DNA from 3 places in the Blastococcus saxobsidens DD2 genome. Region 2 is predicted to be linked to each of the others. Evidence: riboswitches for the same ligand, from Rfam matches in the RefSeq annotation. Region 2 holds a riboswitch; each other region holds the start of a gene.
What was found. Region 2 has a riboswitch for cyclic di-AMP ahead of BLASA_RS26320 (NlpC/P60 family protein). Riboswitches for the same ligand answer to the same signal wherever they lie in the genome.
Positions count from the first base shown of each region.

Region 1: another riboswitch for cyclic di-AMP. It lies ahead of BLASA_RS23415 (LysM peptidoglycan-binding domain-containing protein); the one in region 2 lies ahead of BLASA_RS26320 (NlpC/P60 family protein).
Region 3: another riboswitch for cyclic di-AMP. It lies ahead of BLASA_RS09530 (C40 family peptidase); the one in region 2 lies ahead of BLASA_RS26320 (NlpC/P60 family protein).

Region 1 covers NC_016943.1:1,913,649-1,915,902, forward strand. Annotated here, with positions in the region: gene BLASA_RS08980 (hypothetical protein) at 1-739, shown strand, start outside; cyclic di-AMP (ydaO/yuaA leader) riboswitch at 1,026-1,168, shown strand; gene BLASA_RS23415 (LysM peptidoglycan-binding domain-containing protein) at 1,232-2,092, shown strand; gene BLASA_RS08995 (class I SAM-dependent methyltransferase) at 2,223-2,254, opposite strand, start outside.
Region 2 covers NC_016943.1:2,791,543-2,793,796, forward strand. Annotated here, with positions in the region: gene BLASA_RS13215 (TetR/AcrR family transcriptional regulator) at 1-491, opposite strand, end outside; cyclic di-AMP (ydaO/yuaA leader) riboswitch at 756-908, shown strand; gene BLASA_RS26320 (NlpC/P60 family protein) at 923-2,212, shown strand.
Region 3 covers NC_016943.1:2,019,028-2,021,281, reverse strand. Annotated here, with positions in the region: gene BLASA_RS09535 (M48 family metallopeptidase) at 1-59, opposite strand, end outside; gene BLASA_RS09530 (C40 family peptidase) at 159-1,115, opposite strand; cyclic di-AMP (ydaO/yuaA leader) riboswitch at 1,261-1,440, opposite strand; gene BLASA_RS09525 (hypothetical protein) at 1,626-1,943, opposite strand; gene BLASA_RS25920 (M15 family metallopeptidase) at 1,976-2,254, opposite strand, start outside.

The sequences.
Region 1 (2,254 bases), 880 kb from region 2:
CGCGGCCGCCGCCTTCCCGCTGCTGACCATGAGCGCTGCCTCGGCGGCCCATGACGGCAGCTACCAGACGACCCTGGGCGCCCTGAACGACTCCGGCGTCTCGGGTACGGGCATGGTGACGCTCGAGGGCGACCAGGCCACCGTCACCGTCGAGGCGAACGGCGTCCTCGCGGGCTCCCCGCACGCCCAGCACTTCCACATCGGTGCCGAGGGGGTCTGCCCGCCCGCATCCGCCGACTCGGACGGCGACGGCATCATCACCACCGCCGATGGTCAGCCGTTCTACGGGATGATCGGCTCCTCGCTGACCACCGAGGGCGACACCAGTGCCGACAGCGGCCTGGCCGTCGACCGCTTCCCGACCCCCGAGGATGACAGCTACACCTACGAGCGCACGTTCACGATCGACCAGGCCACGCAGGAGTCGTTCGCGGCCGGTACCGCGGTGCTGGTCGTGCACGGTATCGACGTGAACGGCAATGGCACGTACGACGCCGAGGCCGGTCAGAGCTCGCTCGACCCGTCGCTGCCGCTGGAGGCCACCGCCCCGGCCGCCTGTGGTGCCTTCACCGCCTCCCAGATGGGTCAGATGCCCACCGGTGGCGCCGAGACCGGCGCGGGCAGCACCGCCGGCATCGAGCACGAGGCCGCGATGGGTATCGGCGCGGTCGCCGTCGCCGGTGCGGCTGCCGCCGGTGCGGTTGCGTACCGCCGTCGCCAGGCCGCCGACCAGGCCTGATCGCACACCCGGTCCGCGCCGGGCGGGCATCGCCTGCCCGGCGCGGACCGGCCCCGGCTCGATCGACGGCCCGTGACCCCGGCCGCCGATCGGGCCTTCGGGTGTCAGCGCCCCCGCTCACGGGAAGCGGGGCGCTGCGCTCACGACCGGTCACGCGGCGTGCTTCTTCGCGGAGGGTCTCGGAAAAGGTCGGGTACGACCTACTGGTCTTCGGCCCCGTCTGCCTAGCCTTCGCACGTCCGCCGATCGGTGGACCCGGATGGCCGCCCGCCGAACCTGCCCACGGCCACCGGAGGCGTCGAGACGACGGGCAGGCGCGGGGGACCCACCGATCAGTGGCCCTCCGGGCCTCGGGGTGAAGCCGCAGCATGCGGCCGGGCAACTCTCGCCCGAACCCGACAGCTAACTCCGCAGGCGGCGAGAGGCTCACCACCCATGCTCAATCGCTACCGCACCCTGGGCCGACACCGTCGTCCCACCCGGAATCGCGCCGTGACGGCCGTGGCCTACCCGGCCGTGGTCCTCGCAGCAGCATCGGCCGTCACCCTGGGGTCCATCGCTCCGGCGGCGGCACACACCGGGGAGCACACGGTCCGTTCCGGCGACACCCTCAGCAAGCTCGCGGCCGGCCACGGCACCTCGTGGCGCAGCGTGTACGCCGACAACCGCGGCGCGATCGGCGCCAACCCGAACGCCCTGCGCGTCGGGCAGGTGCTCAGCATCGGCGGGTCCGGCGCGGCGCCGTCCGCCGCCAGGTCGGCACCGAGCGCCTCGGGCACGTACGTCGTCCGCTCCGGCGACACGCTGGCCAGGATCGCCGCCCGCCACGGCACCACCTGGCAGCAGCTGCACGCCCTCAACCGGCAGGTCATCGGGGGCAACCCGAACGTCCTGCGCGTCGGTCAGCGTCTCGTCCTCAGCGGTGCAGCAGCCCCGGCTGCCGCGCCGAGCGCGGCTCCTCCTCGTGCCACCCGATCGGGCCGGGCCGTCCCGGCCCCGGCTGCGTCGCCCGCACCGGCTGCGGCTTCGCGTTCCTACGGTGCCTGGGATTCGCACGTCCGACCGGCCGTCCAGGAGGTCGCCGAGCGGTTCGGCGTCTCGAGGATCCTCACGCGCCCCGGCCACACCCCGACCCAGGGCCGGGCGGCCGACTTCATGGTGTACACCGACCGCGCCAAGGGTGACGCCGTGGCCCAGTACGTGATCGACAACGCGGCCCGGCTCGGCGTCGAGTCCGTGATCTGGCGGCAGCGGATCGCCGGTCCGTGGACTGGTTGGACGTGGCAGGCCATGGCCGACCGTGGATCCCCGACGGCCAACCACATGGACCACCCGCACGTGGCGTTCCGGTAACCGACCACGGGGCCGCAGGGTTCCAGGACCGACGAGAAGCGCCCCTGCCCGGGATCGGGCGGGGGCGCTCCTCGTCGTACGGGCCGTATCCGCCGACTGGCGCATCCACGGTCGGACGTCGCCGCGGCGATCAGGCGGCGACCGCGGTGACGAACGTGCAGA
Region 2 (2,254 bases):
TAGGCACGTTCCAGGTCGACGTCCGGGGCGAGGTGCCCGGCGTCCCGCAGCCGGGCGAGCAGCGCGCGGGACTCCACGTCGAGTTCGACGGCCGGCGCGTACGCCCGCTCCGACGGAGCGAAGCCGGGCACCGGACGCCAGAACATCAGCGCCGACTGGGCGGGGTGCTCGACCGCCCAGCGGACCAGCAGGGTGGTGCCGTTGCGCAGACCGGTGAGCGGGTCCGCGGTCTGGTCGATCGCCCCGGCCGCCCGGAGCGTCTCCAGCAGCGCCCGCCACCCCCGCTCGAAGAGGGCGTCGTACAGGGCGTGCTTGCCGTCGAAGTACCCGTAGAGGGACGGCGGCCGGATGCCCATGCGGCGAGCCACCTCGCCCAGGGTCAGCCCGGCGGCGCCCTGCTCGGCCATCACCTCGAGGGCGACGTCGAGCACCTGCTCGATCGTCTCCTGCCGCCGCCGCCGGCGACGGTCCGGCGGTGCAACCACGCTCACGGCAGCCATCTTCCTACGAGCATTAGGACGTCAACATGGTCATAGGTCCCTGGTCCACCTGCGCCGCGCCAGGCCGTGCCCGGTCATCGGACGACGATCGTCGCGGCGTGTCCGTGACGGAATGTGCACGCACCACCGCGCCGAGGCGAAGGTCGCTGTGAAGTCCTCCGCTTCCCCTGGTGACCCGCGCGATCGACCCCTAGCGTGGGGCCGTCCGGACGGCCCCCCTCCGTCGCTCAACCGGTGACAGCCGCCCGGACGCCGCCGAACCACCCGCCGGCACCGGCCGGCACCAGGACCGGGGACCCAACCGCACCACTGGGGTGAAGCGACCGACGGCCCGCGCGGCCACCGGACGCCGGGCGCCTTCCCGCCCGAACCCGTCAGCTCACCCGGTAGGCGGCCGTGGAAGAAAGGACGACCCGCCGCACATGGCGAGTTCGCACAACCCTGCCCACCGTCGGATTCCCGGCCGTCGGGCACTCGTGGCCCTCGTGGCCGCCGGCGGCGTCGGCCTGACGCCGTTCCCCGCCGCCGCCGACCCGCAGCGGCCGAGCACCTCCCAGGAAGCCGCGCAGCTCATCGCTGCCAAGGCGCACGACCTGGAGGTCCTCACCGAACGGTTCAACGAGATCCGCGAAGGACTGAAGGCGGCCCAGGAGTCCGCCGACCGCGCCGCGGCGGAGCTCGCCGCCGCCGAGGCCGACCTCGCGGAGGCGCAGGACCGGGTCCGCACGGTCGCCCGCAGCGCCTGGACCGGGAGCGGGCTCGGCACGCTGGAGGCCATGCTGACCAGCGAGTCGGCCACCGACCTGATGGACCGGGTCGGCATGCTGGGCACGATCGCCGATCACAACAACGGCGTGCTGGGCGAGGCGGAGGCGGCCGGTGAGGACGCCGACCAGGCCCAGGCCTCGGCCGAGCAGGCCGCGGCGGAGGCGCAGGAGCAGGTCGACCGCGTGACCGCCGAGCGCGCGCGGCTCGACCAGCAGATCGCCGTGTACCAGGCCCAGTACGCCCGGCTCAGCGCCGAGGAGCAGCGGGCCTCCCGGGCGGCCGCCGAGCGGCACGCGATCCAGCAGGCGGCGGAGGCGGCGGAGGCCGCGGAGGCCGCGGAGGCCGCGGAGGCCGCGGAGGCCGCAGCGGCCGCACCGGCCCAGGAGCCGCGAGCCCAGCAGCCGCGGGTCCAGCAGCCGCGGGCCCAGGAGGCCCCCGGCGCCGCTGCACCCGCGCCGGCCCCGGTCGCCGCGGCACCCGCCCCCGCTCCCGCGGCACCCGCCCCCGCTCCCGCAGCACCCGCCCCCGCTCCCGCAGCACCCGCCCCCGCTCCGGCAGCACCGGTGCCGGCCCCGGCCGGCGGTGGCAGCTCGGCCGCCGGCGTGGCGGTCGACACCGCGCTGGCCCAGGTGGGCGACCCGTACGTCTGGGCGGCCGCCGGGCCGAACGCCTTCGACTGCTCGGGGCTGACCCAGTTCGCCTACGCGGCGGCCGGGATCAGCCTGCCGCACTCCAGCCGGATGCAGTCGCAGATGGGCACCCCGGTGTCCCGCTCGGCCCTCCAGCCCGGCGACCTGCTGTTCTTCTACAGCCCGGTCAGCCACGTGGGCATGTACATCGGCAACGGGCAGATGGTGCACGCCTCGACGTCCGGCGTCCCGGTGAAGGTGGCCCCGATCGACTCGATGGGCAGCTTCGCCAGCGCCCGGCGGATGGCCGGCTGACAGCCCCGGGAGCATCGCAGCGAGGAACGAGCGAGGAGCGGA
Region 3 (2,254 bases), 770 kb from region 2:
ACGACGACGGCGATCCCGAGGACGGCCGCGGCCACCAGGGCGGCCCGGCGAGCGTTCACCCGGCCGATCCTAGGCGGCGTCGGACCGGGCGCCGGGACGACGAGGGCCGGTGACCTCCGGAGAGGGCGCCGGCGCTCGCTGCGATGCTCCCGCGACTGTCAGCCGACGATGCGGCGGGCGCTGTTGAAGCTGCCCATCGCTGTCACGCTCGCCACCTTGACCGGCTGGCCGGAGGTCGAGGCGTGCACCATCTGCCCGTTGCCGATGTACATGGCGACGTGGCTGACCGGGCTGTAGAAGAAGAGCAGGTCGCCCGGCTGCAGTTCACTACGGGAGACCGGAACACCCATCTGCGACTGCATCCGGCTGGAGTGCGGCAGCATCACCCCGGCCGCGGCGTAGGCGTAGGACGTCAGCCCGGAGCAGTCGAAGGCGTTCGGACCACCGGCGCCCCACACGTACGGGTCGCCGGCCTGCGCGAGAGCGGTGTCGACGGCCACCTGCGCCGCGGAGCTGGGGGCGGTCACGCCGCTGGGCGCCGGGAGGCTCTCACCTCCGTGCGCGCGGGCCACCTCCTCCTGCTGCTGGGCGGTGAGTGCGTCGTACTGCCGCTGGTAGTCGGCGATCCTGCGCTCGAGTTCCTGCCGCGTGACGGTGATCTCGTCCACGACGCCCTGCGCCGCGGCGGTGGCGGCGGCCGCCGCCTCCCGCGACTCGTCGGCCACCTCGGCCGCCTGCTCCACCTCGGTGAGCACCTCGTCGGTGTGCTCCGCGATCGCATCGAGGGTGCCCAGGGAGAAGATCAGCTCGTCGGTCGAGTCACTGGTCAGGAGGAGGTCGAGCGGGGACATGCCGCTGCCGGTGTAGGCACTGCGGGCCAGCTGGCGGATCTGCCCGTCGAGGGCCGCGAGCTGACCCTCCGCGGCGACGACGGCCGCGCCGGCGGTCGTCGCCGCGGCCTGGTGCCCGGCGAGGACGACCCGTGCATCGTTGAGCTGCTCGGAGACGACCTCGAGCTCGTGGCTGGCCTCGGCCACCCGGGCGGCCGCCTGGTCGGCGGTCCTGACCTCATCGGGGACGGCGGACGCCGTGGCCGGCAGCAGGGTCACGGTCACGGCAGCGACGGCGCTGACCAGGAGACCGGAGCGCAACGCCCCCGAGCGGGGACTCCGCGTGAAAGCCACCTCGCGTTCGGTGTGGCGCTGTTCGCGGACATGCCTCAGGGGTGCGTCTGGGGTCGCCACGTGCGGCGGCTCTCCGTTTCTTCCTCAGCTACCGCCGACCGAGTTAGCTGACGGGTTCGGGCTGGGAAGACTGGCCCTATCCCCCACGCACCGGCGAGCCGGCCGCGGGAGAACTCACCCCAGAACTGCGGTGGGTCCCCGGTACACCCCGGGCGCCGGGACTGCACGCCGCGCGGTGATTAGGCGGTGTTCGGTCGAGGCCACCCCTCGACGGGTGACGACCACCCGGCCGAACGGCGACGACCCTAACGACCTTGATGTGCCTGTGACAAACGGGAACGGTGAGAACGGGTGGGACGGCATCCCGCCCCGTACGGCGCGCCTACCTCGGGATACACCCGGACGGGTGTATCTGCGGCCGCTCCGACGGGCACGGGACGATCAGCCCGTGCGCCGTCCGGATCCCTCGCCGCCGTGGCCGTCGGCGCCGTCGCGGTGACGCAGCGGGGGCACCAGGCCCCCCTCGGCCAGCGCGCGGACAGCCCGGCGCTCCACGTCGTCGAACTCCACCACCACGCCGGGCGGCGGGAGCACGACGTCCTCGGCGGTGACCGGTGCAGGACCACCGGTGCGCCCGGTCATCGGCACCACGACCGGATCGACCCCCTGCCATCCCGGCGGGGCCCCGAGCAGGACGGTGACCACGCAGTCGGCGCAGCCGGTCCCCCGGGCGGTGCAGGTGTCGCAGTCGATGAGCATCGCTTCTTCTCCTCCGTGAGTCGTTCCGCACGCTAGGAGGAGGCACCGACAATTCCGCCGCGGCCGCCGGCACCCGGGCCGCTCTCAGCTGCCCGCGTACTCCCAGTGCCAGGGCTCCTCGCGGCCGGTGCCGGGATCAGCCCACGTGGGGTGCAGGAATCTGAACCGGCGTTCGCCACCATCCAGGCGTACTGGGGGGTGCCGAACGCCTGGATGCCGCCGCAGAGATCCACCGCCAGCCCCCAGCCGTGGTTGCTCGTTCCGGGCACCGCCGCGAGCGCCGGCTTCTGCCCGTACAACCGCACCTGGCC